3 regions of the Streptomyces ambofaciens ATCC 23877 genome follow, and region 2 is predicted to be linked to each of the others. Evidence: riboswitches for the same ligand, from Rfam matches in the RefSeq annotation. Region 2 holds a riboswitch; each other region holds the start of a gene.

Region 1 (4,110 bases), 1.2 Mb from region 2:
AGGGCTCGGCGAAAAGCCGTCCCTTCAGGTCCCGGCCGGAAGCCTCCGCCAGCGCCGCGTCGAGTTCGCCCTCGTCCCGGACCAGCCACACGTTCTGGCTCCCGGTGCCCGCGGTGTCCTTGAGCACGAGCGGCAGCCCCGCCTCCTTGAGCAGCAGCCCGCGTGCCTCGCGGTCCGGGCCGGCGCTCTCGACGGCCCGTGCGCGGGTGAGACCCGCGTCGTGCAGCCTGTCGCGTACGGCGGCCTTGTCCCGGGTCAGCCGCAGGACGGCCGGATCGAGCCCCGGCAGGCCGAGGCGTTCGGCGAGGGCGGCGCCGGTCAGCGTCCAGGTGTCGGTGGAACTGACCAGACCGCGCAGCCCCGGGGTACGCCGGAGCAGGGCGGCGACCCGCTCCACGTCGAAGGTGTCGGTCACGACGACGTCGAGGGCGTCGCCGGGCAGCCGGTCCAGTTCGTAGGCGTAGTAGGCGGGGTCCCGGGTGAGGAGTAGCAGGCGCTCGCCGAGCCGGTCGGCGGCGCGGACCAGATGGCCGAGGCCGAAGGTCAGGGACTCCAGGCAGGCCACGGTCATGCGGCACTCTCCTTCCGGCCCGCCGGGCGGGGGGTGCGCTGCCAGGACATCCTCGACCAGGGTATGGTCATCTCCTCCGGACCGCGGACCTCGTGGGGTTTCAGCGCGGCCGGATCGAGCGCCTCGGCGTGCCGGGCGAACACGCGCTCCACGTAGCGGTGTCCGGTGTCGGCCCCTATCACCACGTGCAGTCGGTCGGGGTGGCGGCGGGCCTCGTACGTCGCCGTCAGGTAGCCGGCACCGGTGGACAGTCCGGCGAAGACCGCGTGCTCGCGCAGCAGGGCGACGGCACCGGACATGGCGTGGGTGAAGTCCAGCCAGTGCACGGTGTCGTAGAGATGGTGGCGGACGTTGTCGAAGACGATCGACGAGCCGATGCCGGCGATGATCGCCTCGGGATCGTGATGGTCCTGGCTGCCGAAGGTGACGCTGCCGAAGGGCTGGACGCCGACCAGCCGCACCGAGGGGTCCGTCCCGCGCAGGCGTTCCACGATGCCGCCGGTCGAGGCCCCGCTGCCCACCCCGCCGACGACGGTCAGCGGCGCGGCCGGGAACTCCGCCGCGATCCGGTCGGCGACCTCCTGGTAGCCGAGGTAGTGGATGTCGTCGTGGTACTGGCGCATCCAGTGGTGGCCGGGACGCTCGGCGAGGATCTCGCGCACCCGTCGCACCCTCAGTTCCTGGTCCAGTTTGAGGTTCCGCGACGGTCTGACCTGTTCCACGGTGCTGCCGAGGATCTCCAGCTGGGCGAGGGTGGTGGCGTCGACGGTGGTGGACGCGACGATGTGGCACCGCATGCCGTACCGGTGGCAGGCCAGGGCGAGGGCGTAGGCGTAGATGCCGCTGGAGCTGTCGATCAGGGTCTGGCCCGGACGGACGGTGCCCCGCTCCAGCAGATGGCGGACGGCGGCCAGGGCCGAGTAGATCTTCATCGACTCGAACCTCAGCAGGACCAGGCCGTCGGTGAGCCGGACGAGGTCCGGGACTTTCAGGGCGTCGGCGATGTGGGGGTGGATCACCCGTAGCCTCCTTGGGCGAAGGTGCACTGGTGGCCGAGCGAGAGGAAGAACGCGGAGAGTTCGGCCTTGACCTCGGCCCGCGGGCGTGCGGTGAAGAGGTAGCCGGCCAGGCAGCCGGTGTGGGCGACGAAGACGCCGTCGGCGCCGAAGCGCTCACGATGGGCTTGCAGGCTGCCGAAGGTCGCCTTGGGCAGCACCTCCTGGGACAGGGCGGCGCTGACCGTCGCGGCACGGGCGACGGCGGCCGGATCGCCCGAGTCGAAGCCCTTCACCAGGTCGGTCAGACACCGCTGGTACTCCTCGCCGCGGCGCCGGTAGTGGTCCAGCAGCAGGGGAGTGACGGCGGCGGTGTCCACCGTGCCGGGTTCCGTGACGTACACGGTGTGGAAGCCGATGTCCGGGCCCAGCCGCCGCACCACCCGGTGCCGGCCGCTGAGATACAGGGCGAACTCGTCGAGGAAGACACTGTCGGCGCGCTCGATGTCCGCCAGGATGCCGAGGACCACGTCCACGTCGTACGGCAGGGAGAAGAGGCGGAACAGGCAGCGCAGCGTCGCCACGATGTCCGCCGTCGAACTGGCCATCCCCACACCCACCGGCAGTTCGGAGTGGGTGCGCCAGTCGCCCGGGGGCAGGGCGAGGCCGTAGTGGGCCAGGAAGAGCCGCGCCGCCGTCGCCGCCTTCTCTCCCAGTGCCGGCGAACGCGGCGATCCGGCCGTCGTCCCCGGTGTGAAGTACACCCAGGAGTGACGGTCGACGGGAAAGGACACCACGGCGATCTCAGGTTCGGTGCCCGCCCGCAAGGGGCCTTGGTACAGCTCGCCCAGAGTGCCGTGGCAGACGCCGGACACCGTGCCGCGGGACACGTCCCGTCCCCGTGGGGGCCCCGCGACGGATCCGAGGATCCGGGTCGTCCGTCCCGGTCCATCGGACGACACGGCGGCCCGGGGACGGAAAGGCCGACGCGAAGCGCCTGGATCCCGCACACCATCCTCCTCCGTACCGGGCCTTGAACACCGACAGGGAAGGAGGAGCGGCCACCCGCACGACGCACGACCGCCCATACCGCCGACCCAGTCCACGAGGTCACGTGCACAGCCCGCGCGGGACGCGGGCGCAGTGGCAGGTCTTCGGACTCGCGGGCACGTCCGCCGAGAGGGCGGACACCTACCGGCCGTCTCTTCCCCGGCCCTGACGCGGACCCAGTGACATCGACGGCTTCCGTTCCCACTCACCGCTGCGGGACAGCCCCGGATTCGCACCGGGTTCCCTCTTGCGTCGCGCCACCGGGCGTCCGGGCGGACGGGAGGCGCGAACCGACTGCGTGGATCAGCGTAGGGGCGCTGGTATTCCTGCGACAGTGGGCCTTCGCCGGTTGTCTTGAATGTGGAGGGGAGACGGAACCAGCCGTGTCCCCTGTGCAGTTGTCGCCGCGCGGTGTCGTCGGGGCTCTGGCCGGATAACGCCTCTGGGGATCGCCGCCCCGTCGGCCAGACTTGTTGCCTCACGTCACATGCACACCGTTGCCGCGGTGGCCCGTGCCCGGGAGGCCCCCTGATGCTGTCAGACGCGAGTCCGGACGAAGACGGGGCGGAGGTCCCGCCCGGACGGCCACGGCCCTCCGGGGACCGCGTCGCCCTGCGCGGCGATCTGCGCTCCGCCCTGCCCGACGCCACCGCGGCGGTGGTGGTCACGGCGCTCGTGTTCGTGTTCCTGTGGGCGCGCATGGAGTCGGGTGCTTCGGACACCGTCGCGATCATGCCGTTCATGGACGATGCCGGCACCTACTGGATGTACCTGCTCAGCCAGGCCTTCGGCTGGTCGGGGCTGCTGTGGGCCTGGTGCACGGTCATGTTCGGTCTGCTGCTGTCGGGGACGGGCCACACCCGGCTGCCCCTCTCCCGGCAGGTGCTGGAGCGCTGGCACCGCACCACGAGTCTGACGACGATGGCGCTGATGTTCGCGCACGCGCTGATGTTCGCCGCGGAGCTGGTGCGCTACGAGACGAAACTGGGGTGGGCCGAGCGGCTGTGGGTGGGCTTCGCGGACTCCTTCGTGCCGGGCTGGTACGACTCCGGCACCGGCCGGATCGCCATCCCGATCGGACAGGGTGCCCTGTACCTGGCGGTTCCGCTCGGGCTGCTGTTCTACGTCCGGCACCGCATCGGAGCGAAGACCTGGCGTCGGCTGCATCGCTTCGTGATCGTGGTCTACGTGCTGAGCGTGTGGCACACCCTGCTGTACGGGACCAACGTCTGGTACGGGGAGTGGCCGCGCACCGTCCTGTGGCTGCTGCAGATCCCCGTCGCCGCGCTGCTGTTGCTGCGCCTGGTGAGACCTGCCCGGCGGGCCGAGCGGCTGGGCCCGCCGAAGGGCGGCGCGGGCGCGGCCCGCCCCGCCTGGTGGGCGCGCGCGGGTGGACGCGTCGTCGCCGGAGCCGTCGTCGTCGGGCTGGTCGTCGTGGTGGTGTCCGGCCGTGACGGCGGACGGGACCGCCCGACGGACCCGCCCGCGACGGCC
Region 2 (12,434 bases):
AGGCCGGCAGCGGGCCGTTGCGCTCGGCGAGGTCGGTGGAGGTCTCGTAGGCCGCGAGCATGATCCGCTCGGCGATGCGGGTGGAGAGCGCCTTCGCCTCGGGGGAGTCGAAGGGCAGGCGCAGCTGGAAGAAGACGTCCTGCAGGCCCATCGCGCCGAGGCCGACCGGTCGCCAGCGGGCGTTGGAGCGGCCCGCCTGCTCGGTCGGGTAGAAGTTGATGTCGACGACCCGGTCCAGGAAGGTGACGGCGGTGCGGACGGTGGCGTCCAGCCGCTCCCAGTCGAGGTCGCCCGCGGCGACGTCGACGAACGCGCCGAGGTTGACCGAGCCCAGGTTGCAGACCGCCGTCTCCCCGTCGTCGGTGACCTCCAGGATCTCCGTGCAGAGGTTGGAGGAGTGGACCACGTGGCCCGGCTCGGCGGTCTGGTTGGCGGTGCGGTTGGCGGTGTCCTTGAAGGTCATCCAGCCGTTGCCGGTCTGCGCGAGGGTGCGCATCATGCGTCCGTACAGCTCGCGGGCGGGGAGGGTCCTGCGGGCCAGTCCGGCCGCCTCCGCCTCGCGGTACGCGGCGTCGAACTCCGCGCCCCACAGGTCGACCAGCTCGGGCACGTCGGCGGGCGAGAACAGGGACCACTGCCCGTCGGCGTCCACCCGGCGCATGAACTCGTCCGGCACCCAGTGGGCGAGGTTCAGGTTGTGGGTGCGGCGGGCGTCCTCGCCGGTGTTGTCCCGCAGCTCCAGGAACTCCTCGATGTCGGCGTGCCAGGTCTCCAGGTAGACCGCCGCCGCACCCTTGCGCCGGCCGCCCTGGTTCACGGCGGCGACCGAGGCGTCCAGCGTCTTCAGGAACGGGACGATGCCGTTGGAGTGGCCGTTGGTGCCGCGGATCAGGGAGCCGCGGGAGCGGATGCGGGAGTAGGCGATGCCGATGCCGCCGGCGTGCTTGGAGAGGCGGGCCACCTGGTGGAGGCGGTCGTAGAGGGAGTCCAGCTCGTCCTTGGGGGAGTCGAGGAGGTAGCAGGACGACATCTGGGCGTGCCGGGTGCCGGAGTTGAAGAGGGTGGGGGAGGAGGGCAGGTAGTCGAGGCGGCTCATCAGCCCGTAGAGGGCGGCCACCTCGTCGGCCGCGCGGGCGGTGTCGTCCTCGGCGAGCCCGGCGGCGACACGCAGCATGAAGTACTGGGGCGTCTCGACCACCTTGCGGGTGATCGGGTGCCGGAGCAGGTAGCGGCTGTGCAGGGTGCGCAGCCCGAAGTAGCCGAAGCGGTCGTCGGCGGCCGGGTCGATCAGCGCGTCCAGGCGGTCCGCGTGCAGCCGTACGAACGCGGCCGTGCGGTCGGCGATCAGCCCCTCGCGGTGGCCGGTGGCGACCGACTCGGTGAAGGAGGCGACCCCCTGGGAGGCGGCCTCGGCGCGGATGCCGATGGTCAGCAGACGGGCGGCCAGCCTGGAGTAGACGGGGTCCTCCGAGATGAGCCCGGCCGCCGCCTCGGTGGCGAGCTCGCGCAGCTCCGCCTCGTCCGCGCGGGCGGACCGGCCGCGCAGCGCGGCGGCGGCGACCCGGCCGGGGTCGGCGCCCGGGAGGTCGGCGGTCAGCACGGTCAGGGTCCGCAGCAGCGCGGCACCGGGGCCGTCCGGTTCCCCGGTCGCCGTCACCGGGGTCGCTGAAGCCGGATCGGCTGGCGCGATGGTCACGTGGAGCACTCCCTCGCTCGGCACGGGGCCTGGCGGAGGGCAGGAGGAATCACGAGCGCACACGGCGTCGCGTCCACCGGCCCACTCCACGAGGCCCGGACGTCATGGCACCCGGGCCAAGGCGGCCGGGCGCACTGTCGGCAGGTCCTCGGACTCAAGCCCGTGCGCGGACACGTGGAGACGCGAACACGCACAAGTACACCGTTGCGGGACAGTTCCGGATTCGCACCGGATTCCCCTGCGGCGACAGCGAGCACGAGCATACATCTTGTGCCGGGCACCGCCAGCACCCCCAGATGTTGTGTCCGTGAGCGTGTCGGGAGGGTGTCAGAGCGTCAGTTCATAGGTGAGCAGGGTGAAGTCGTCCAGCTTCGGCAGGGGGTTCCAGTCGCGCTCCGGGGTGCGGGTGAAACCCAGGCGCGCGTAGAGGCGGTGGGCGCCGTGCATGGTGCGCTGGGTGGACAGCACGACCCGCGCGCAGCCCGGCACGGACCGGGCGCGGTCGACGCAGGCCCGCACCAGCGCCTCGCCGGCGCCGCGTCCGCGCGCCTCGCGGGCGACGGCGAGCATGCGTATCTCGGCCTCGCCGGGACGGGCGATGTCGGCCATCGGGCCACCGCGGGGCACGAAGGTGACGCCACCGAGCACACCGCCGTCCGATGCGGCGACCAGCACCTCGGCGGCGGCCGCCCGTCGGGCCACGGCGCGCAGCTCGTGGAGGTAGGCGTCGTCCTCCCCGAAGTCGAGGAGGCCGTCGCCCAGGTAGGCGCGCGCGGTGATCTCACCGAGGGTGTCGTACTCCTCGGCCGTGGCACGCCGGATCACGAAGTCCATGCCCCCGAGTGTGCCCGACGGGTACGACAGCGGGCCGCCGGATTTCTCCGACGGCCCGCCTGAGGGAGGGGGTCAGTGCGAGGTGCCCGCCGTGGCCGGCGGCAGCTCCACCTCGACGCCCGGGTCGCCCGCGTCCGCGGTGTAGTCGCCGGGCTTGGTCTCGTCGATGCCCTCGGGCGCCTTGAGCGCCCTCATGACGAAGGTCAGGACCACGGTGACCAGCACGTTCAGCACGAAGGCGGTGAGGCCGATGTAGCCGATCTCACCGATGCCGGGGATCTCGTCCGAGGAGCCGCCGAAGTGCTTCTGCGTCGGCGAGGCCACCCCGTACGCGGCGACCGTGCCGTAGACCATGCCGACCGCCCAGCCGCCGAGCAGGGCCCAGCGGTGGAACCAGCGGGTGAACAGGCCGCCCACCAGGGCCGGGAAGGTCTGCAGGATCCAGATGCCGCCGAGCAGCTGGAAGTTGATGGCGACCGTCTTGTCCATGCCGAGGACGAAGACCAGCGCGCCCACCTTCACCAGCAGGGACACCAGCTTGGAGACCTTCGTCTCCTGGGCCGGGGTGGCGTCCGGCTTGATGAAGTCCTTGTAGATGTTGCGGGTGAAGAGGTTGGCCGCCGCGATCGACATGATCGCCGCCGGAACCAGGGCGCCGATGCCGATCGCCGCGAAGGCCACACCGGCGAACCAGTCCGGGAACATGTTCTCGAAGAGCTGGGGGATCGCCAGCTGCCCGTTCTCCACCTTCACCCCGGCCGCGATCGCCATGAAGCCGAGCAGCGCGAGCAGGCCCAGCATCAGCGAGTACAGCGGCAGGATCGTGGTGTTGCGGCGGATCACCTCACGGCTGCGCGAGGACAGCGTCGCGGTGATCGAGTGCGGGTACATGAAGAGCGCGAGCGCCGAACCCAGCGCCAGCGTGGCGTACGTCCACTGGCCGCCGTGGTCCGGCGTCAGCGAGCCCTTGCCCGACTCGGTGAACTTGTCGCCCGCCGCCGCGAAGATGTCGTCGAAACCGCCGAGCTTGATCGGGATGTAGATGATCGCCACCGCGATGACGATGTAGATCAGCGTGTCCTTCACGAAGGCGATCAGCGCGGGCGCGCGCAGTCCCGACGAGTAGGTGTACGCCGCCAGCACGCCGAAGGCGATCAGCAGGGGCAGGTCCTTGACGAACCAGTTGGTGTCCTCGCCGCCGCCGAGGCCCATCACGTCCAGGACGGCCTGGATGCCGACCAGCTGGAGCGCGATGTACGGCATGGTGGCGAGGATGCCGGTCACGGCCACCGCCAGCGACAGCCCCTTCGAGCCGAACCGGCCGCGCACGAAGTCCGAGGTCGTCACGTAGCCGTGCTTGTGGGAGACCGACCACAGCCGGGGCAGGAAGGTGAAGATCAGCGGGTAGACCAGGATCGTGTACGGCACCGCGAAGAAGCCGGAGGCGCCGGCCGCGTAGATCGCCGCCGGGACGGCCACGAAGGTGTACGCCGTGTACAGGTCGCCGCCCAGCAGGAACCAGGTGACCCAGGTGCCGAACGAGCGGCCGCCGAGGCCCCACTCGTCGAGGCTGTGCTCGTTCTCGGCCCTGCGCCAGCGGGCGGCCAGGAAGCCCATGGCGGTGACGAGCAGGAAGAAGAAGATGAAGACGGCGAGTGCGACGCCGTTCACGCCGTCGTTCACTTGGCCCCGCCTTCCCGACGGGCGCGCTGGTCACGCTGCCACAGCTTGTAGGCGATCATCGTCAGCGCGGTGGAGATGAGCACCCACGCCATCTGGTACCAGTAGAAGAACGGGATGCCGATGAAGGCCGGGTCCGTCTTCGCGTAGGAACCGACCCAGAGCATGGCGACGAACGGTGCGACAAGGCAGAGGCCGATGACGACGCGCACCGGCGTCACCACCGGCCCTCTGCTCACTTCTGGGGCTTGTGACATACGGCGGCTCCGTCCCCTCGCTGATCACCTCGTGCAGTGCGCACGAAATGTAGGTGACGGCGTCGAGAGAGCGGAACCCCTCGTCCGTATATCGGTCCTGAACTGCAACTTCACGGTCCCGGGTGCCGGAATATGTCGGACACGCGCGCCGCGGGGCAGGCGGGAACGGCCGGACGGGCCCTAGTCCTGGGGCCGCTTCAGCCGGGCCACGAACTTGTAGCGGTCGCCCCGGTACACCGAGCGCACCCACTCCACGGGCTGGCCCGTGCGGTCCTGCGAGTGCCGGGAGAGCATCAGCATGGGCAGGCCGACGTCGGTGCCGAGCAGACCGGCCTCGCGCGGGGTGGCCAGCGAGGTCTCGATGGTCTCCTCGGCCTCGGCGAGATGGACGTCGTAGACCTCGGCGAGCGCCGTGTAGAGGGACGTGTACTTCACCAGGGACCTGCGCAGCGCCGGGAAGCGCTTGGCCGACAGGTGGGTGGTCTCGATCGCCATGGGCTCGCCGTTGGCCATGCGCAGCCGCTCGATGCGCAGTACCCGCCCGCCGGCCGTGATGTCCAGCAGCCCGGCGAGCCGGTCGTCGGCGGTGATGTAGCCGATGTCCAGCAGCTGCGAGGTGGGTTCGAGGCCCTGCGCCCGCATGTCCTCGGTGTACGAGGTGAGTTGCAGGGCCTGCGAGACCTTGGGCTTGGCGACGAAGGTGCCCTTGCCCTGGATGCGCTCCAGGCGCCCCTCGACGACCAGTTCCTGCAAGGCCTGGCGCACCGTCGTGCGCGAGGTGTCGAACTCCGCGGCCAGGGTGCGCTCAGGGGGGACCGGAGTGCCCGGTGCCTGCGTCCGGGTCATGTCGAGCAGGTGCTTCTTCAGTCGGTAGTACTTGGGCACGCGCGCGGTACGGACGGTCGCCCCACCCTCGTTCTCCGCACTGCTGACGTCGGTGCTCATGCTCTGCCTTCCCGGCTCCGGGTGCCGAAGCGACCGATATCCCTGTCGGCCACGGCCCACATCGTGGCACGGCTCCGGGCGGGATGGCCCCGCACGCTCCGTGATCCCTTCTGTATACCTCCGACACCCCTGTTGGTCTAGTCCACAGCGCCGTCGGACACCGCTGGTACGCGCGTTCGGAACCGTATCGAGACGCCTTTCGGCGGACGGTGGTACACCCCCTCCCGGTCCGCCCGATCTGCCGCTTGCGCAATGAAAGGTCCCTGCATATCTCGGTCGCATCACGGACGCATGGACCGTGCTTGCACACCCTTGACAGCCCTATTGGTCTGGGCCAAGCTCCCCCTACTGGTCTACACCATTGGTCCAGGTCCCGGCCCCATGGGCGGTCCGCGTCGACGAGCAACCGCGGGGAGGCAGGGGGGTTTTGTGGCATCCCTGAGGAGGGTGGCGTGAAGCGCAAGCTGATAGCCGCGATCGGTATCGCGGGCATGATGGTCTCGATCGCGGCGTGCGGGGGCGACGACGGCGACGACGGCAAGAAGGCCGGGGCGGACGGTTACGCCGGTGAGACGCTCACCGTGTGGGTGATGGACGGGTCCTCGCCGGACGACTGGCAGGCCGACCTCGCCAAGGAGTTCGAGGCGAAGACCAAGGCCAAGGTCAAGTTCGAGATCCAGAAGTGGAACGGTATCCAGCAGAAGCTGACCACCGCCCTCTCCGAGGAGAACCCGCCCGACGTCTTCGAGATCGGCAACACCCAGACGCCGGCCTACGCCAAGACCGGCGGCCTCGCCGACCTGGGCGACCTCAAGAGCGAGATCGGCGCCGACTGGTCCGAGTCCCTCAACAAGTCCGCCGTCTTCGAGGACAAGCAGTACGCCGCCCCGTGGTTCGTGGTGAACCGCGTGGTCATCTACAACAAGAAGATCTGGGCGGACGCGGGCATCAAGGGCACGCCCAAGACCCGCGACGAGTTCTACGACGCCCTCAAGACGATCGGCGAGAAGACCGACGCCGAGCCGATCTACCTGCCCGGCCAGAACTGGTACCACTTCGTGGGCCTGGCCATCGGCGAGGGCGCCGAGCTGGTCAAGAAGGACGGCGACAAGTACGTCTCCAACCTGGGCGACCCGAAGATCGCCGCCGCCACGGAGACCTACAAGAAGTTCCAGGCCCTCTCCAAGGCGCCCAAGGACAAGGACGAGGCCACCCCGCAGCAGGGTGAGATCTTCGCCAAGGGCAAGACCGGCGCCATCATCGGCATGGGCTGGGAGGGCGGCACGGCGATCGCCACCAACCCGGCGATCGAGAAGGACCTCGGCTACTTCACCATCCCGGGTCCCACGGCCGACAAGCCCGAGGGCGTCTTCCTCGGCGGCTCCAACCTGGCCGTCGCCGCGGGCAGCAAGAAGCAGGAGCTCGCCAAGGAGTTCCTGAAGATCGCGCTGTCCGACAAGTACGAGGGCGCGCTGGCCAAGGCCAACGGCGTCATCCCGAACAAGGACGCGCTGCAGAGCAACCTGCAGGGCAACGCCGCCGCCGAGGCGGCCGCGCCGGCCTCCGCGGGCGGTGACACCACGCCGCTGATCCCGGAGTGGGCCGCGGTCGAGAACGACCCGAACCCGATCAAGACCTACCTGACGGCCGTGCTGAAGGGGAAGTCCCCGGCCGAGGCCGCCGAGCAGGTCGAGGGCGAGTTCAACAAGCGCCTGGCGCAGCAGCAGTAACACCGGGTGAGCCGGGGTGGGGGCCGGCACGCGACGGCCCCCGCCCCGGCGTCGAGTTGAGCAGGTCGAGAAGAGAGAGACCGCGAGCATGACCGTGCAGACCGAACGGCCGCCCTCCGGCCCGTCGGACGTCCGCAAGACGGACGGCGAGGGCACCGGCAGGCCGAAACCGAGAGCCGCGTCGCGCACCGGCGCGCTCGTCCCGTACCTCTTGCTGCTGCCCGCCTGCGCGGCCACTGTGCTACTGCTCGGCTGGCCACTGGTGAAGGACGGCCTGCTGTCCTTCCAGAACCTCAACATGGCGCAGCTGATCCAGCACGTCACCGAGTGGACCGGCTTCGACAACTACAAGGAGGTCCTCACCGGCGAGGACTTCTGGCGGGTCACCGTCCGCTCGATCGCCTTCACCGCGGTCAACGTCGCCCTCACCATGGTGGTGGGCGGCCTGATCGGGCTGCTGCTCGCCCGCCTCGGCAGGGTGATGCGGCTCGTGCTGATGATCGGCCTGGTGCTGGCGTGGGCCATGCCGGTGGTCGCCGCGACCACCGTCTACCAGTGGCTCTTCGCCCAGCGCTTCGGCGTCGTCAACTGGGTCCTGGACAAGCTCGGCTGGCACTCCATGGCCGACTACAGCTGGACCGGCAGCCAGATGTCGACCTTCTTCGTCGTCACCGTGCTCATCGTCTGGATGTCCGTCCCGTTCGTCGCCATCAACCTGTACGCGGCGACCACCACCATCTCCGGCGAGCTGTACGAGGCCGCCGCCCTCGACGGGGCCGGCGCCTGGCGCAGCTTCACCACGGTCACCCTGCCGGTCCTGCGGCCGTTCCTCTACGCGACGACCTTCCTGGAGATCATCTGGATCTTCAAGGCCTTCGTCCAGGTCTACACGTTCAACGGCGGCGGCCCGGACCGTCTCACCGAGATCCTGCCCGTCTACGCCTACATCGAGGGCGTCGGCAACCAGCACTACGGCATGGGCGCGGCGATCGCCGTCCTGACCATCCTGATCCTGCTCGGCCTGACCGCCTACTACCTCAGGATCGTGCTCAAGCAAGAGGAGGACGAGCTGTGAAGCGCTCGCTCTTCGGCCGCCTGTGGCCCAACGTCACGGCCGTCGTCCTGTTCATCGGCCTCGTCTTCCCCGTCTACTGGATGTTCGCCACGGCCTTCAAGCCGACCGGCGACATCATCTCGGAGGACCCGGTCTGGTTCCCGACCGACGTCACCTTCGACCACTTCAGGACCGCGGTCGAGGCCGACCACTTCTGGACCTACGTCGGCAACTCGCTCATCGTCACCGTCTGCGCGGTCGTCTTCTCGCTCGTCATCGCGCTGGCCGGGGCGTTCGCCCTGGCGCGGATGCGGTTCAAGGGGCGGCGCGGCTTCATCGTCGGCTTCATGCTCGCCCAGATGGCGCCCTGGGAAGTGATGGTCATCGCCATCTACATGATCGTGCGCGACGCCTCGATGCTGAACAGCCTCGTGCCGCTCACCCTCTTCTACATGATGATGATCCTGCCCTTCACCATCTTGACGCTGCGCGGCTTCGTCGCCGCCGTGCCCCGGGAACTGGAGGAGTCCGCGCTGGTCGACGGCTGCACCCGGGCCCAGGCGTTCCGCCGGATCATCCTGCCGCTGCTCGCGCCGGGCCTGATGTCGACTTCGATGTTCGGCTTCATCACCGCGTGGAACGAGCTGCCTCTGGTGCTGGTCGTCAACAAGGAGGCGGAGGCCCAGACCCTGCCGCTGTGGCTGACCAGCTTCCAGACCGTCTTCGGCGACAACTGGGGTGCGACCATGGCAGCCTCGTCGCTCTTCGCCATCCCGATCCTGATCCTCTTCGTCTTCCTGCAGCGCAGGGCCGTCAGCGGCCTGACCGCCGGCGCCGTGAAGGGATAACGCCACCCGATGACGACAATCGCCAGCGGCACCGACACGCTCACGCGCGACGCGCTGACCGTCCTGCAGCCCGGCTTCACCGGCACCACCGCCCCCGACTGGCTGCTGCGCAGCCTCGGCGAGGGGCTGGCCTCCGTCGGTCTGTTCGGCCGCAACATCGCCTCGGCCGGGCAACTGGCCGCCCTGACCGCCCAGCTGCGCGCCGAACGCGGCGACGTGCTGGTCGCCATCGACGAGGAGGGCGGCGATGTCACCCGTCTGGAGGTCCGCACCGGCTCCTCCTTCCCCGGCAACCTCGCCCTCGGTGCGGTGGACGACGTCGAGCTCACCCGGGAGGTGGCCGCGGAACTGGGCCGCCGGCTCGCGGCCTGCGGGGTGAACCTCAACTGGGCCCCGTCCGCCGACGTCAACTCCAACCCGGACAACCCGGTCATCGGCGTGCGGTCCTTCGGCGCCGGCACCGACCTGGTCGCCCGGCACACCGCCGCCTACGTCACCGGCCTCCAGTCGGTGGGCGTGGCCGCCTGCACCAAGCACTTCCCCGGGCACGGCGACACCGCGGTCGACTCCCACCACGCGATGCCGCGCATCGACGTGGGCCCCGACGTGCTGGCCGAGCGCGACCTCGCCCCCTTCCGTGCGGCCATCGCCGCCGGCAGCCGCGCGGTGATGAGCGCCCACATCCTGGTCCCGGCCCTGGACCCGGACCGGCCGGCCACGCTGTCCCGCCGCATCCTGACCGACCTGCTCCGCGGCGAGCTGGGTTACGGCGGCTTGATCGTCACCGACGGCATGGAGATGCGGGCCATCTCGGGCACCTACGGCATCGAACGCGGCAGCGTCCTTGCCATCGCGGCGGGCGCCGACGCGATCTGCGTGGGTGGCGGGCTGGCCGACGAGGGGACCGTGCTGCGGCTGCGCGACGCCCTGGTCGAGGCCGTCCGCTCGGGCGAGCTGCCCGAGGACCGGCTCGCCGACGCGGCGGAACGGGTCCGCGCCCTGGCTCACTGGACCGGCACGCACCACGCCGACACCGCGGCCCGGACCGGGAGCGGCACCGACGGCGACGTGGGCCTGAGCGCCGCCCGCCGCGCCCTGCGGATCACCGGCGCCGACGGCTTCACCCCCCTCACGGAAGCGCCGTACGTCGCCGCGCTCACCCCCGTGGCGAACATCGCGGTCGGCGACGAGACCCCCTGGGGCGTCGCCGCCGAGCTCTTCCGTCTGCTCCCCGGCACGGAGACCGGCAGCTTCACCGGGCCGGACGCCGGGAAGGAGGTGCTGGCCGCGGCAGGCCCGCGCCGCATCGTGGCCGTCGTCCGCGACGAGCACCGGCACCCCTGGATGGCGGCCGCACTCGACACGCTGCTGGCGGACCGCCCCGACACGATCGTCGTCGAGATGGGCGTCCCCCGGGCGGAGCCACGCGGAGCCCTCCACCTGGCCACCCACGGCGCCGCCCGAGTCTGCGGCCGCGCAGCCGCGGAGGCCCTCACGGGGCTGTAGCGCACGCTCCGACCGGTACGACCGGGCGCCGGTCCTCCTGTGTGTGGGGGGCCGGCGCCTTCGCCGTCCTGGCGGGGGTGCAGGGCGTGCCCCGGGCGGCACTACGCGCTGTTCCCGCTCCCTGTGCGGGGGCAGCCGATGCCCTCGCCGTCCCGGTGGGGGTGTGGCGCGCACCCCGACCGGTGCAAGGCGGGCGCCGTGGCTCCTGTGCGGAGGGCCTGTGCCTTCGGCGTACGGCGGGGGACGGGCGTGCGGCGCGGTGGTTCGGGGTCCTGCCGGCTCGGGTGTCTGCCCGGTGGGGTGCCTGGGCGGTGGTGGCAGCGGGCCGGGCGCCGGTGGCTAGGCGTTCACGGGGCCGGCTGTTGGCCCATGCCTCCACCGGGCGGGGCGCTCGCCTGTACGGAGACGCACCCGGCGGGTTCGCGCAGGGCCGGCCCCGGCGTCCGCGCGGGGGACACGGCGAAGGGCGCCGCCCCCGGTGACCGGGGATCAGCGCCCTCCCTGTGCGTGCCCGCGTGCCCGCCTGCCCGCCTGCCCGCGCGGCCATGTGGGCCGCGGTGGCTCAGATGCCCTGCCAGTCGGGCTTGTGCGCGAACGTGTGCCGGAAGTACTCGGCGAGCTTCAGCTTGGAGGCGGCGGCCTCGTCGACGACGACGGTGGCGTGCGGGTGGAGCTGGAGCGCGGAGGCCGGGCACACCGCCGCCACCGGACCCTCGACACTCGCGGCGACCGCGTCCGCCTTGCCCTCTCCGGTGGCGAGCAGCACCACGTGCCGGGCCTCCAGGATGGTGCCGATGCCCTGCGTGATCACGTGGTGCGGGACCTGCTCGATGTCGCCGTCGAAGAAGCGCGCGTTGTCGACGCGGGTCTGTTCGGTGAGCGTCTTGATCCGGGTCCGCGACGCGAGCGAGGAACACGGCTCGTTGAAGCCGATGTGCCCGTCGGTCCCGATGCCCAGCAGCTGGAGGTCGACCCCGCCGGCTCCGCCCAGCGCCTTGTCGTACGCCTCGCACGCCCCCTGCACGTCGTCCGCCGTGCCGTCCGGGCCCATGAACGCGTCCATGCCGATCCCCAGTGGTTCGAGCACCTCGCGCCGCAGCACCGAGCGGTACGACTCGGGGTGCTCCGCGGGCAGGCCCACGTACTCGTCGAGCTGGGCGATCCGGGCCCGCGCGGTGTCCACGGTGCCCGAGCGCACCTTGGCCGCCAGCGCTTCGTACACGGGCAGCGGCGTCGAACCGGTGGCCACCCCGAGCAGGGCGTCGGGCTTGCGCCGGAGCAGCTGCGCCATGGCTTCGGCTATCAGCTCGCCGCCTGCCCTGGCGTCGGGAACGATGACAACTTCCACGCTTGCCTGCCGTTTCGAAGAGAGGACTCACCCGGGGTCCGGGACTGGCTGTGTGGGGCCCTGTGTGGTTTAGACCAATCTAACAGAGCCGGGCCCCGCGAGCGCGTCGAACCGGCCGCCGGAACGGCGGTGTCGGACCTCACGTCAGCGAACCTCCCGTGGCGTCCACCCAGCTCCCCGTGACCCACCGTCCCCCGTGCGAGGCGAGGAACGCCACCACGTCCGCCACCTCGGCCGGCGTGCCGACCCCGCCCAGCGCGGAGAGGGCCGCCGCCCGGTCCCAGCCGTCCGCGCTCCCGTGCAGCAGTTCGGCCGTGTTGTCGGTCTCGATGATGCCGGGGGCGACCGAGTTCACCGTGATGCCGCGGGCGCCCAGCACCTTGGAGAGGTCGCGTGAGAAGACGTCCAGCGCTCCCTTCGTCATCGCGTACGCCATGTTGTCCGGCATCACAGCGGTGCGGGCCAGCCCCGAGGAGATGTTGATGACCCGGCCGCCGTCGCGCAGCCGCCCCATGCCGTGCTTGAGGATGAAGAGC
Region 3 (12,434 bases), 1.2 Mb from region 2:
CACGGCGGGACACGCGCGGCTCCCCGGAACCGACGGGGACCACCCCACCGGATCGAAGGGAACGGCTCCCCAAAGTCTCCTGGCGGGCGTGGCGCTCCTGCCGTTCGCCGCCAACGCGCTCGCCTTCTACCTGTACTTCCACTTCCAGCACTTCCTGGCGGTGTACGCCGTCGAGCGTGCCTCCAGCGCGTTCTACAGCGTGGTGCTGCTGCTCTGCTTCACGCTGGTCATCGTCGTGCAGCCGCTCGCGTCCGGCCTGATCCGGCGCATGCCGTACGCCCTCGCCCTCGCGGTCGGCTTCACGGGCCTCGCCGCGGGCCTGGCCGTGCTGGCGGCCGGTACCCGGGCGGCACTGCTGGCGGGCGGCGCGCTGATCACCCTCGGGGACATCGTGCTGTTCCTCAAGAACGACCTGGAGGCACTGCGCCGCAGCCCGCGCTCCGACGCCGTGGTCTTCGGCCAGCAGCGGCTCGCCGCGGGCCTGGGTGCCTGCGCGAGCGGCGTGCTGGGCGGGCAGGTGTACGGCCTCGGCGAACGGGCCGGGCACACCGGCTGGTTCTGGCTGCTGGCGGCCGCCCAGTGTGCGCTGCTTCCCCTTCTGCTGCTCACGCTGCGCCACCGCACGGCGCGGCGCCCTGCCCCCGACGGCGACCATGAAGGAGCACTGACGCGCGATGACACGGACGGGCGGATTCCAGGACGATGACTTCTGGACCGAGTTCCACGACTTCCTCTTCTCCGAGCAGCGCTACGAGCAGGCCGAGGAGCTGCTGGACACCTCTCCCCTGCTCGCCCTCGCCGGGGGGTCACGCGTGCTCGACCTGTGCTGCGGGCCGGGGGTGTTCACCGTGCCGCTCGCCCGCCGCGGTCACCGCGTGACCGGAGTCGACCTGAGCCCGGCCATGCTGGACCGCGCGCGCAAGCGGTCGGCCGACGCCGGTGCCGACGTGACGTACGTGCGGGCCGACGCCCGCGAGTACGAGGCGCCGGGCGGCTTCGACGTCGTCCTCAACATGTTCACCTCCTTCGGGTACTTCGAGGATCCCGCCGACAACGCCCGCGTGCTGCGCACCATGCACACCTGCCTGGCACCCGGCGGCACGCTCGTCCTGGACCTCGCCGGGAAGGAGCTCCTGGCGCGCAGGGTCACCCCGCCCAAGGTGGTGCGCCGGGGCGAGGACCTGATGGTGCAGACCGACACCGTGCTGGACGAGTGGGCGCGGCTGCGCAGCGACTGGGTGCTGGTCCGGGGCGAACGGGTGACGCGGGCCACCCTGACCTGGTTCGTGTACAGCGCGGTGGAGCTGCGGCGGATGGCCGAGGAGGCGGGGTTCGGCCGCGTGGAGGTCTTCGGCGGGTTCGACGGACGCCCCTACGACGAGAACGCCGAGCGGCTGGTGCTTCGGGCGGTCCGTGAGGCCTGAGGGAGGAGCGGGGCGTGCGGCCGGGTCCGCACGCCCTTTGCCGGCGGCTCGGGGAAACGTAGGATCACCTGGTCATCGCCGCGACGGGAGACAGGAAGCCGGTGCGAATCCGGCACGGTCCCGCCACTGTGACCGGGGAGCGCCCCTCCGACATGCCACTGCGCACCGCGCGGGAAGGCGGGGGGAACGTCGATCCGGGAGTCAGGACACTGGTCCGTCGCGGGCCCGTCCCAAGGAGCGCGGACTCCAGGAGGCTTCACGTGTCCCAGCTGTTCGACCCTGCCCGCACACGGGTGTTCCTCCGTGCCACGGCCGCTGCCATGGCTCTCTCCTCAGTGCTGCTGACCGCCGGCTGCGGTGCGTCGTCCGACGGGAGCGGTGGGGACGCGAAGGCCTCCACGGCCGTACCCGCGGGCTTCCCGGTCACCATCGACAACTGCGGTGTGAGGACGACGTACGACGAGCCTCCGGCGCGGGTGGTCACCATCCACCAGCACCCGGCGGAGCTCATGCTCGCCCTCGGCCTGAAGGACCGCATGGTCGGCACGGCCTTCCCCGACTCCGCCGTCCTGCCCGAGCTGCGGAAGGACTACGAGGCGATCCCCGAACTGGCGGAGAGGGAGCCGTCGTTCGAGAGGATCCTGGAGGCCGAACCCGACTTCGTCTACGGCGGCTACGGCAGCGCCTTCGCCGAGAACGAGGGCCGCTCCCGCACGGCGTTCACCGACGCCGGCATCGACACCTACCTCAACCGCGAGTACTGCGGCAGGAAGCGGGTGACGATGAAGGACACCTACGACGAGATCCGCACCATCGGCGAGATCTTCGGTGTCCCGGACCGGGCCGACGCACTGGTCGCCGATCTCGAAGGCCGCGTCGACGAGGCCGCCGGCCAGGTCGAGGGCGAGCCCGAGGTGTCCGTCTTCGTCTACGACAGCGGCGACAAGAGCGCCTTCACCGCGGGCGGCAGGAGCCTGGGCACCGAGCTGATCCGGTCGGCCGGCGGCACGAACGTCTTCGCCGACCTCGACGACGTCTTCGGTGACGTCTCCTGGGAGCAGGTCGTCGAGCGCAGGCCGGAAGTCATCGCCCTCTACGACTACGCCGGTGCCGGCAGCGTCGAGGAGAAGAAGAGGTTCCTGCTCTCCCAGCCCGCGCTCGCCGACGTACCGGCCGTCAGGAACAAGCGGTTCGTCGTCCTGCCGCTGACCGCCACGCTGGTCGGCATCCGCTCGGCCTACGCGGTCGAGGATCTGGCTCGCGGGCTGCACCCCGAGAGCTTCCGGTGACCCAGACCGCCACCGGGCCGTACGACGAGCGGACGGTGCGGCCGCGGAAGTCCGGCGAGCCAGGGGCGGGCCGTACGAGATGGGCGGTCACGCTGCTCGTACTCACCGCCCTGCTGCTCGTCTCCGCCACGGCGGGCCTTGCGATCGGCTCCGTCCAGGTGCCGCCCGGCGAGGTGTGGGGCATCGTGACGCACGCGCTGGGTGCCGACCAGCGGGAACCGGACTGGTCGCGGGCCCGGGAGACCATCGTGCTGGACGTGCGGGCGCCGCGGGTACTGCTCGGTGCGGTCACCGGCGCCGGCCTGGCGGTGATCGGCACCGCCCTCCAGGCCCTGGTGCGCAACCCCCTCGCCGAGCCCTACCTGCTGGGCGTCTCCTCCGGCGCGTCCCTCGGCGCGGTCGTCGTGATCGTGTTCGGAGTCACCCTCTTCGGGCCGCTCTCCCTGTCGGCGGCCGCCTTCGTGGGCGCCCTCGGCGCGCTCCTGCTCGTGTACGCCGGCGCGCGCACCGGTGGCCGCATCACCTCGTCGCGGCTGGTGCTGTCCGGGGTGGCGATCGCGGCGGTGCTCACCGCGGTCCTCGACCTGCTGCTGCTCACCACCGGCCGGGGCAACGAGGCCCGCGCGGTCCTCGCCTGGACCCTCGGCGGCCTCGGCGGCGTCGACTGGGGCACCCTGTGGCTGCCGAGCACGGCTCTGCTGCTCGGTGTCGGCGTCCTCATGGTCCAGGCACGCAACCTGAACCTGCTGCTGGCCGGCGAGGAGTCCGCCACCACCATGGGCCTGGACGTGGCCCGCTTCCGCGCCCGGCTGTTCGTCCTGCTCTCCCTCGTCACGGGCGTGCTCGTCGCGGCGGCCGGACCGATCGGCTTCGTCGGCCTGATGATGCCCCACATCGTGCGCCTGTTCGTCGGCGGCGACCACCGCAGGGTCCTGCCGACGGCGGCACTCGGCGGGGCGGTCTTCCTCATCTGGGCCGACATCGCCGCACGGACGGTCGCCGCCCCGATGGAGATACCCGTCGGCGTGCTCACGGCCCTGTGCGGCGGGCCGTTCTTCCTGTGGCTGATGCGCCGGGACGCCCGGCGCGGCACCGACCGAGGAGCGGCATGACGGCGACCGACCTGAGCGTCGACGGCGTCACGCTCACCGCCGGAGCCCGCCACCTGGTGCGCGACGTCTCCCTGACCGCCCGTCCGGGCGAGACCATCGGGCTCGTGGGCCCCAACGGCAGCGGCAAGTCCAGCCTCCTGCGCAGCGTCTACCGCGTCCTGCGCCCGGACACCGGCCGGGTCCGCGTCGACGGTAGCGACGCCTGGTCGCTGCCGGTGCGCCAACTGGCCCGTACCGTGGCGGCGGTGGTCCAGGACTCGGCGGCCGACTTCGACCTCGCCGTCCGCGAGGTCGTCGCCATGGGCCGCACCCCGCACAAACGCCTTCTCGCCGGTGACACCCCCGAGGACGCCGAGATCATCGACTCCGCGCTCCTCGCGGTCGACGCCGTCCACCTGGCCGACCGCCCCTTCGACCGGCTCTCCGGCGGCGAGCGCCGGCGCGTGCTCATCGCGCGCGCCCTCGCCCAGCAGCCCACCCTCCTCGTCCTCGACGAACCCACCAACCACCTCGACATCCGGCACCAGCTGTCCGTGCTCGGCACCCTGCGCCGCCTGCCCGCCACCGTGCTGCTCGCCCTGCACGACCTCAACCTGGCCGCCTACTGGTGCGACCGCCTGTACGTCCTGCACGCCGGCGAGGTCTTCGCCTCCGGCCCACCCGCCGAGATCCTCACCCCGCGGCTCCTGGCCGAGGTCTACGGAGTGGCCGCGGAAGTCGCCGTCCACCCGCGCACGGGCGCTCCGCAGGTGACGTTCTTCCCCGAAGAGCCGCACAGCTGAGGGGCCCGCCGTGCTCTGCCCCGGCCCTTCGTGCTGTGGGGCCGGCGGGGAGGGCGGCGGCTCGTCAGCACCTCAGCCCGTGCGGGCGCCTTCGCGGTCCTCCAGGGCGCTGATGGCGGTGGCGGTGAGGCTGTGGGTGATGTGCTCGCGCATCAGCCGGCCTGCCTCGACACTCCGTCCCTCCTCGACGAGGTCGACGAGCTGGTGGTGTTCTTGCAGGTCGCGGGTGCGGGGTTCGTCGCCGGGCGGGAGTTCGAGACCGAGGCGTCGGTAGCGGTCGGACTTGTCCCACAGGTCGTCCAGGAGCTTGACGAGGACGTCGTTGTGGGAGGCCCGGTACAGGGCCTGGTGGAAGGCGCGGTGGGCGGTGAGTGCCTCCTCGCCCCACTGCCGCGTGACGGGCAGCAGCCTGCCGACGGCGGCGCGCATGGTCGCGATGTCCTCGTCGGTGCGCCGCAGCGCCGCGAGTTCGGCGGCGGTCGGGTCCAGGGACAGGCGGACCTCGAACAGCTGGCGGGCCTCCTCGGAGTTCATCGCGGAGACCCGGACGTCGCGGTGGGTCTCCACGGTCAGCAGGCCCTCGCTGCTGAGGCGGCGGATCGCCTCGCGCAGGGGTGTGATGCTCATGCTGAGGGACTCGGCGAGGTCGTACTGCGCCAGCCGTGCGCCTGCCGGGAGGATTCCCGTGAGGATGCGGCTGCGGAGTTCCGCGTAGGCCAGATCGCTTTTGCTGACGAAGAGGTTCGGACTGGTCATCGCCCCCGGTGAATCCTTCCTGGGTGCGTGCACCCCCCTTGACAGTGCCCATCACGGCCCCTCAGCCTAACACCGACGCAACTTATAAGATATGAGAAAGGGTCGTCGTGAAGATCACCAACGTGTACGAGGGCGTCGTCCCGATCAGCTCGTCGATCCGCAACGCCTGGATCGACTTCAGCTCCATGGACTGTTCGATCGTGGCGATCGAGAGCGACGTCGTCCGTGACGGCAAGCCGGTCGTCGGCTACGGCTTCAACTCCAACGGCCGCTACAGCGCGGGTGAGATCCTGCGCCGCCGGATCCTGCCCCGCCTGACCGCTGCCGAGCCCGGCTCCCTCCTGGACGAGCAGGGCCGCTTCGACCACGCCCGGGCGTGGGACGTGATGATGAACAACGAGAAGCCCGGCGGCCACGGCGAGCGCTCGGTCGCCGTCGGCGTCGTCGACATGGCCCTGTTCGACCTCGCCTCCAAGATCGAGGGCAAGCCGCTGTACCGGTACCTGTCCGAGCGCTACGGCGACGGACAGCCCGACGACTCCGTGTTCGTCTACGCCGCCGGCGGTTACTACGCGCCCGGCAAGACCCTGTCCGACCTCCAGGACGAGATGCGCGGCTTCCTCGACCTGGGCTACGACGTCGTCAAGATGAAGATCGGCGGCGCCGACCTGGCCGAGGACCTGCGCCGCATCGAGGCCGTCATCGACGTCCTCGGCGGTGACGGCTCACGCCTCGCCGTCGACGTCAACGGCCGCTTCGACCTCGACACGGCACTGGAGTACGGCCGGGCGATCGAGCCGTACGGCCTGTTCTGGTACGAGGAGATCGGCGACCCGCTCGACTACCGCCTCAACGCCACCGTCGCCGAGCACTACGCCGGCGCCATCGCCACCGGCGAGAACCTCTTCTCCCTCCAGGACGCCCGCAACCTGATCCGCTACGGCGGCATGCGCCCCGACCGCGACACCCTCCAGTTCGACCCCGCGCTCTCCTACGGCCTGGTGGAGTACCTGCGCATCCAGGACATGCTCAAGCAGCACGGCTGGTCCTCCCGGCGCTGCATCCCGCACGGCGGCCACCAGTTCTCCCTGCACATCGCCGCCGCCCTCAAGCTCGGCGGCAACGAGTCCTACCCGGGCGAGTTCCAGCCCACCGGCGGCTTCGCCGACGACGCCGTCGTCGAGAGGAGCCGCGTCGGCCTGACCGACATCCCCGGCATCGGCTTCGAGGCCAAGGCCGCCTTCTACAAGGTCCTGCGCGACCTGCACGGCTGACCACCGCCACACCGCACCGTGACACGCACGCCACCGGGCGGGCGCCGTCCGCCGGCGCAGCTCCATCCAGGCGCCACGTACGACCCCGGGGGACGCGAGCCGCTTCGCGTCCCTCGCGCACACCCCCCACGGGACAGGGCCAGACACGATCGTCGTGCAAGGGAGCACCCTCGATGACATCCACCACTACTGCCGCCGGCCGTCCGCAGCGGTCACGGCTGAACCGTCTGATACGTGAGCTGTGGTTCCAGGTCGTACTGGGCGCGGTCCTCGGCATCGCCGTCGGTATCCTCGCCCCCGGGCTCGGCAAGGAACTCAAGCCGCTCAACGACTGGTTCATCGACCTGGTCAAGATGATCGTCGTCCCGGTCGTCTTCTGCGTGGTCACCACCGGCATCGCCTCCATGGACAACCTCCGCAAGGCGGGCCGGATCGGGGTGAAGGCGATCGGCTACTTCCTGGTGCTGTCGCTGCTGTCCATGCTGATCGGGCTGGTGGTCGCCAACATCTTCCAGCCCGGCGCCGGGCTGAACGTCGATCCCTCGTCGCTGAACGCCGCCGACGTGCCCGAGACCGCCACCGAGCACGCCACCTTCACCGGCTTCATCTCCTCCTTGATCCCCACCTCCCTGCTCGGCGCCATCACCGGTGACGCCATCCTCGCCGCGCTCATGGTCTCCATCGTCTTCGGCGTCGCCCTGAACATGGCCGGCGAGGACGGCGCGCCCCTGACCCGCGGCATCAAGGCCCTCTCGGACGTCGTCTTCCGCATCGTGGGCTGGGTGATGTGGCTGGCACCGCTGGGCACCTTCGGCGCCCTGGCCACCGTGGTCGCCACCTACGGCGCCGAGAGCCTCAAACAGCTCGGCTACCTGATCATCCTGTTCACCGCGACCTGCGTCGTCTACGTCCTGGTGGTCCTCGGTGCCATCATGCGGGCCTGCCGTCTGAGCCTGTTCGGCCTGATGCGCTTCCTCAAGGCCGAGCTGCTCGTCGCCCTGAGCACCTGCTCCAGCGAAGCCGTCCTGCCGCAGCTCGTGCGCAAGCTGGAGACCCTCGGCGTCGGCCGGCCGGTCGTCGGCATCGTCATCCCCTCCGGGTTCTCCTTCAACCTGGACGGTTCCGCGGTCTACCTCACCATGGCCTCCCTCTTCCTGGGTCAGGCCATGGGAGTCGACCTGTCCTGGCAGCAGCAACTGGTCATGGTCGGGGTCATGATGCTCACCAGCAAGGGCACCGCGGGCATCGCGGGCGGCGCGTTCATCGTCCTGGCCAGCACCGTCACCGCGGTCGGCCACATCCCGCTGGCCGCGCTCTCCCTGATCGTCGGCATCGACCGCATCCTCAACGAGGGCCGCGTCTTCATCAACGTCCTCGGCAACGCCGTCGCCACCCTCGTGATCGGCAAGTGGGAGAAGGACCTCGACACCGACAAGGCACGCTCGATCCTCAACTCCCGCGACCGGACGACGGCCCCGCGCACCGACGCCGAGGCCGAGACCGGCGCCCCCCGGGTCGGCGCCGACACCTGACCGTCCGCGTCGCCCGCGTCCGCCGACGGTGCTCCCGCCACTCCCGCTCCCCGGAATTCGTGGAGTCGCTGGGCGGCTCGGTGACCGCCTCGATGTGACCCGTTGCGGGGTCGGTCCGCTCGTCGGCGGCAGGGCGGTGGCTATGGGCCCGGAGGGGGCACGTCGCCGGGAGAGTGGCGGCTGCGGAAGCGTCGTTCGAACGCAGCGATCACCTGGGCGGCGCTTCCCGCGCCGGACGACGGCACCGCCAGACCGTCGCCGTCGTCGTCCACGTAGGCGACCTGGCCCACCGGGGTCGTGCTCCCCGGCGCGGGCACGTAGAGCCTCCAGCCGGTACCGAGTCTCTCCGCCTCGAACGCGTCCGCGGAAGGGCCCTTGGCCGAGCCCGCGGGCGGTTCGACGTGCTTGCGCGCCAGGGACAGGGCCGTCCCCTCGGGGAGCTCGTCCGGGGGGAGGGAGTACTGGACGCCCGCCACCGACAGCTGGAACAGGGCGTCATCGACGTCTTGGGCGTCGGCGTCGCCGAGCAGGCGAACGAGGGCTTCTCTGGTGACGGTTCCCTGGTGTCCGCTCGACACCAGTTCCTCGGCGGCCTGTCCGATGTCCTCGGAGCCGTCGGCGTCGGCCAGCCGGCCGATGACATCGGCCACGGTACGGTCGGTCCATACGCCCGGTACCGCGTTGGCGCATGCGGAGGCCGTCGGCGAATCGCCCCGGTACCAGCACCCTCCTTCCCACCAGTAGCAGAACGTCATCAGCCCCCGGCGGCCGCGCGGGTTCAGGACCGGATCGGCGACCCACTCCGGCGCCCCCCTGAACAGGTCGGGCAGGCGTCCCGTCGCATAGCCCGCGGCCAGCGACGGAGCGTTCCACACACCGCCGGACAGCACCGCGCGGTCGCCCGGCAACCGGTACAGGGTGCTTCCGCCGCGTGCCGCTCCCTCGAACCAGGCGAACCCCGGAGCCACCCGGGGCCCCCATTCCGACCCGGCTGCGACGAACGCGGCCGACATGACCGCCCACCGCGCCCACATCTCGGGGAAGGCGGGGAACTCGTTCACCGTCAACTGGGGCCAGCGGCTGCGCGCACGGTTCTCCCGCACCTCCCTCGCCGCTCGGCGGGGACTTCGCGACTGCCGGTCGCCATGATTGACATAGGCGTTCATCCACAGCGGGAGGTCTCTTCGGGGGTGTTCCGCCAGATCCGCTCGATAGGCCTCCGGCGGGAAGAGCTGGTCTTCCGGGAAGGGCGACTCACCATAGTCGTAGGTGACGTCGGCCTCGCCCTCGGCGGTGACCACCAGCGACATCCTCCACCATGGTCCGGCATCCGTCGTGGCGGTGACACCGCGCTGCTTCCGGATCAGTTCGACCTCCACCGGGGAGGGCTGGACCCTGAGAGTCGTGTCCGGGTAGTGCAGCGTGATGTCGATGGACTGCGCGCTGCCGGCCAAGGCGAACTCGGCGCTCATCTCCAGCCAGCCGGGCGGGGACCGGCGAGCGATGCTGTCCACGAGGTCGAAGATCATGGCTTCGGCCGTACTCTCCGCGTCGTTCACGGTCCCCTCGATCTCCCTCCCGTGCCTGCGCACGGTCACCTGGTGAAGACGTGCAGCCTGGGTGAGCAGACCTCCTGCCCGCTCACCTCCGCCGTGAGCCGGACCTGAGCGTGGTTGGGCATGTTCCGCTGGTACGACTTGAGGTGCAGGGTGTACCGGTAGACACCCTGGGGCGGCAGATACAGGGGGTCGGCCAGGTCGCACGTCGGACGCAGGTCCACCCGGTCCGGCGTCATGTGGTCCATGAGACCCACCTTGTACTGCTTCCTGACCGCCGGCATGACGATCTCGTACTCGTCCGCGGCCGGCCTGATGACGCTGGCCTTCGGATATCCGTACATGTAGATCAGCTGCTGCACTTCTTCGATCCAGACCCCCACCTTGGACAGGACGGCAGGCGAGTCGCCCGTGTTCAGCAGGACCAGGTCGAAGAAGAGATCGGCGTCATGGATCAGACTCGTGAGACTGAAGAGCCTCTCGCACCTGTCGGAGAACTCACAGGCGAGGAAGTCGGGCCGATGCGGGTACTCCGCCCAGCGCGGTCTCGTGTGCAGGGGGATTCCGATGTGCGCGAACCTCACCTCCGACCGCGGGGCTTGGTTGATGGTCACGTCGCCGATGTGGACGCCCGTGTTCGCATAGGCGTCCGCCTGGGCGTTCCCCGTCCGGTTCGCCCTGCCCTCCACCGGGCGGCCCTTCACTGGATACCCGTGTTCGCGTCACCGTCGGTCGACCTCGCGTCACCGGTGTCCTCGGCTCGTTGGGAGCCGTCGGCGGCGTGCCCGGTCTTCACTCCCGTGTTGGCGTCCCCGCGCCGGGTGGTCGCACTGCCCGTACGCGAAGCGACGAGCGTCGCCTGCTGCCGTGAAGCGTGCAGTGCGGCCCAGACGGAGACGCCGACCGCGGCCACGGCGGCCAACGCCGAGACCGACGTCGCGATCCTGTCCCCGTCCTCCCAGCGGACCACCGCCAGCCAGACGCCCAGCGCTGCGACCAGGAGGCCGGTCCCGGAGAGGACGGCGACACGGAGAGTGATCATCCGAAGATGGTCTCATGGGCATGACGCACCGTCAGCCCCTCCGATCGACCGGCATATGCCCCGCCGGTGTTGGCCGGATCGGTCTCGCCACGCTCCGCGATTCGGGGCCGAACACGGTGGTCAGGCCGGGCACCCCGAGTCGGCGATCACGTAGTGGCCGGGTGAGGTCTGCTGGAGCGTGTGGGTGGTGAACGTGTTCCACAGGCCCAGGGGCTGGCCGGAGCCACGGGCGTAGGCCCGGCCGCCCTCCGCGTAGGCCCGGCCGGCGACGGTGTGGTCGTAGTTGCTCGCCGTGTGGCACGTGGGCGTGAACCCCGTGGTGGTCGCGACGACCGCGGACGAGGGCGGGCCCGCCGCGCCCGCGGCGTCGACGGCGGTCACCGTGTAGCGGTACGTGCTGCCGGACGCCAGGCCGGTGTCGGTGTGGCGGGTCGACGCGGTCGTTCCGACCCGTGTGCCGCCGCGCAGGACGGTGTACGAGGCCGCTCCGGGGACGGCGTTCCAGCTGAGGGTGGCCGAGGTGGCGGTGGTCCCGGTGACGGCCAGTCCGGTGGGGGCGGGGAGCGTGCCGGGCTGCTCGCCGCCGCCGTCGCCGTCCAGCCCCCAGAAGCGGGCGGTGTGGTAGCTGGAGCAGATGGTGTCGAGGTAGTAGGTACCGGTGGTTCCGCACTGCTCGGGGCCGCTGCCGGGGTCGACCGCGAGTCCGTGGGCCATGCCGGAGATCGAGTAGACCTCGACCGCGGGCCTGCCGGAGGGGTCGTCGTAGACGGTTCGCGTGGTGCCCCCGGTGAGGGCGTCGGTGCGGGAGGGCGTCTGTCCGATGCCCCACACGTCGGTCCACTGGTCGCGCAGTTCGGTGGCGTTGGCGGGCCGGACGGTGGTGTCGGCGGTGCCCTGCCAGATCGCCACGCGTGGCCAGGAGGCGGTGCCGGCGGGGGCCGCCGAGCGGACCAGGTCGCCCCATTGGGCGGGCGTCCGGTCCGGAGGGCTGTACATGCAGGTGTAGGCCGCGGTCACGCTGTCGGCGCAGGAGGCGGGCAGACCCGAGTCGACGGCGCCGCCCGCGAAGACGTCGGGGTAGGCGGCGAGCAGGTTCGCCGTCATGCCGCCGCCGGCCGACAGGCCCGTGACGTAGACACGCCCGGGGTCGCTGCCGTAGCGCGAGACGGCCGCGTCCACCATCTGTCTGACCGACAGCGCCTCACCCCGGTCGCGGGCGCTGTCGCCCGGCTGGAACCAGTTGAAGCAGTTGTTGGCGTTGTTCGCGCTGCTCGTCTGGGGAAAGACCACCGCGAAGCCGTAGCGGTCGGCGAACGTGGGCCAACCCGAGTGGGCGTAGTAGTCGTTCGCGCTCTGGGTGCAGCCATGGAGGGCCACCACGAGCGGTGCGTCGGCGGGCAGGGAGTCGGGCACGTAGGCGTACATGGACAGGTTGCCCGGGTTGGTCCCGAAACCGGTGACCTGGGTCAGTCCCGCGGCGGACGCCTGCGGGCCCGCGGCCACCAGCCCGGCGGTGAGGGCGAGGGCGCCTGCCGCGGCGGTGATCCAGCCGCGGACGCCCATCGCGCGGCGGCGGCTCCTCGCGGAGCGGTACGGGGGGTGCGGTTGTCCCATGTCGGCTGCCTCCTGGGGATGGACACGCTCTGGGGCCGGCGCCAGGGGTTCTG

Evidence for each region. Region 2 has a riboswitch for cobalamin ahead of SAM23877_RS23780 (ribonucleoside-diphosphate reductase subunit alpha). Riboswitches for the same ligand answer to the same signal wherever they lie in the genome.
Region 1: it holds a riboswitch for cobalamin, as region 2 does, so the genes downstream of both, SAM23877_RS28515 (GHMP family kinase ATP-binding protein) here and SAM23877_RS23780 (ribonucleoside-diphosphate reductase subunit alpha) in region 2, are expected to answer to the same signal.
Region 3: it holds a riboswitch for cobalamin, as region 2 does, so the genes downstream of both, SAM23877_RS28490 (ABC transporter substrate-binding protein) here and SAM23877_RS23780 (ribonucleoside-diphosphate reductase subunit alpha) in region 2, are expected to answer to the same signal.

What each region holds. Positions count from the first base shown of each region.
Region 1 covers NZ_CP012382.1:6,499,914-6,504,023, forward strand. The annotation lists gene SAM23877_RS28505 (ATP-grasp domain-containing protein) at 1-571, opposite strand, end outside; gene SAM23877_RS28510 (cysteine synthase family protein) at 568-1,590, opposite strand; gene SAM23877_RS28515 (GHMP family kinase ATP-binding protein) at 1,587-2,456, opposite strand; cobalamin riboswitch at 2,715-2,862, opposite strand; gene SAM23877_RS28520 (ferric reductase-like transmembrane domain-containing protein) at 3,148-4,110, shown strand, end outside.
Region 2 covers NZ_CP012382.1:5,317,684-5,330,117, forward strand. The annotation lists gene SAM23877_RS23780 (ribonucleoside-diphosphate reductase subunit alpha) at 1-1,696, opposite strand, end outside; cobalamin riboswitch at 1,819-1,996, opposite strand; gene SAM23877_RS23785 (GNAT family N-acetyltransferase) at 2,024-2,530, opposite strand; gene mctP (monocarboxylate uptake permease MctP) at 2,603-4,213, opposite strand; gene SAM23877_RS23795 (DUF3311 domain-containing protein) at 4,210-4,467, opposite strand; gene SAM23877_RS23800 (GntR family transcriptional regulator) at 4,648-5,412, opposite strand; gene SAM23877_RS23805 (extracellular solute-binding protein) at 5,865-7,142, shown strand; gene SAM23877_RS23810 (carbohydrate ABC transporter permease) at 7,231-8,217, shown strand; gene SAM23877_RS23815 (carbohydrate ABC transporter permease) at 8,214-9,044, shown strand; gene SAM23877_RS23820 (glycoside hydrolase family 3 protein) at 9,054-10,550, shown strand; gene nagB (glucosamine-6-phosphate deaminase) at 11,113-11,898, opposite strand; gene SAM23877_RS23830 (SDR family oxidoreductase) at 12,038-12,434, opposite strand, start outside.
Region 3 covers NZ_CP012382.1:6,486,230-6,498,663, reverse strand. The annotation lists gene SAM23877_RS28500 (MFS transporter) at 1-706, shown strand, start outside; gene SAM23877_RS28495 (class I SAM-dependent methyltransferase) at 675-1,424, shown strand; cobalamin riboswitch at 1,479-1,656, shown strand; gene SAM23877_RS28490 (ABC transporter substrate-binding protein) at 1,745-2,713, shown strand; gene SAM23877_RS28485 (FecCD family ABC transporter permease) at 2,710-3,825, shown strand; partial or broken gene SAM23877_RS28480 (ABC transporter ATP-binding protein) at 3,894-4,607, shown strand; gene SAM23877_RS28475 (GntR family transcriptional regulator) at 4,680-5,363, opposite strand; gene SAM23877_RS28470 (mandelate racemase/muconate lactonizing enzyme family protein) at 5,471-6,637, shown strand; gene SAM23877_RS28465 (cation:dicarboxylate symporter family transporter) at 6,811-8,169, shown strand; gene SAM23877_RS28460 (hypothetical protein) at 8,310-9,728, opposite strand; gene SAM23877_RS28455 (hypothetical protein) at 9,764-10,414, opposite strand; gene SAM23877_RS28450 (hypothetical protein) at 10,426-10,767, opposite strand; gene SAM23877_RS28445 (extracellular catalytic domain type 1 short-chain-length polyhydroxyalkanoate depolymerase) at 10,888-12,330, opposite strand.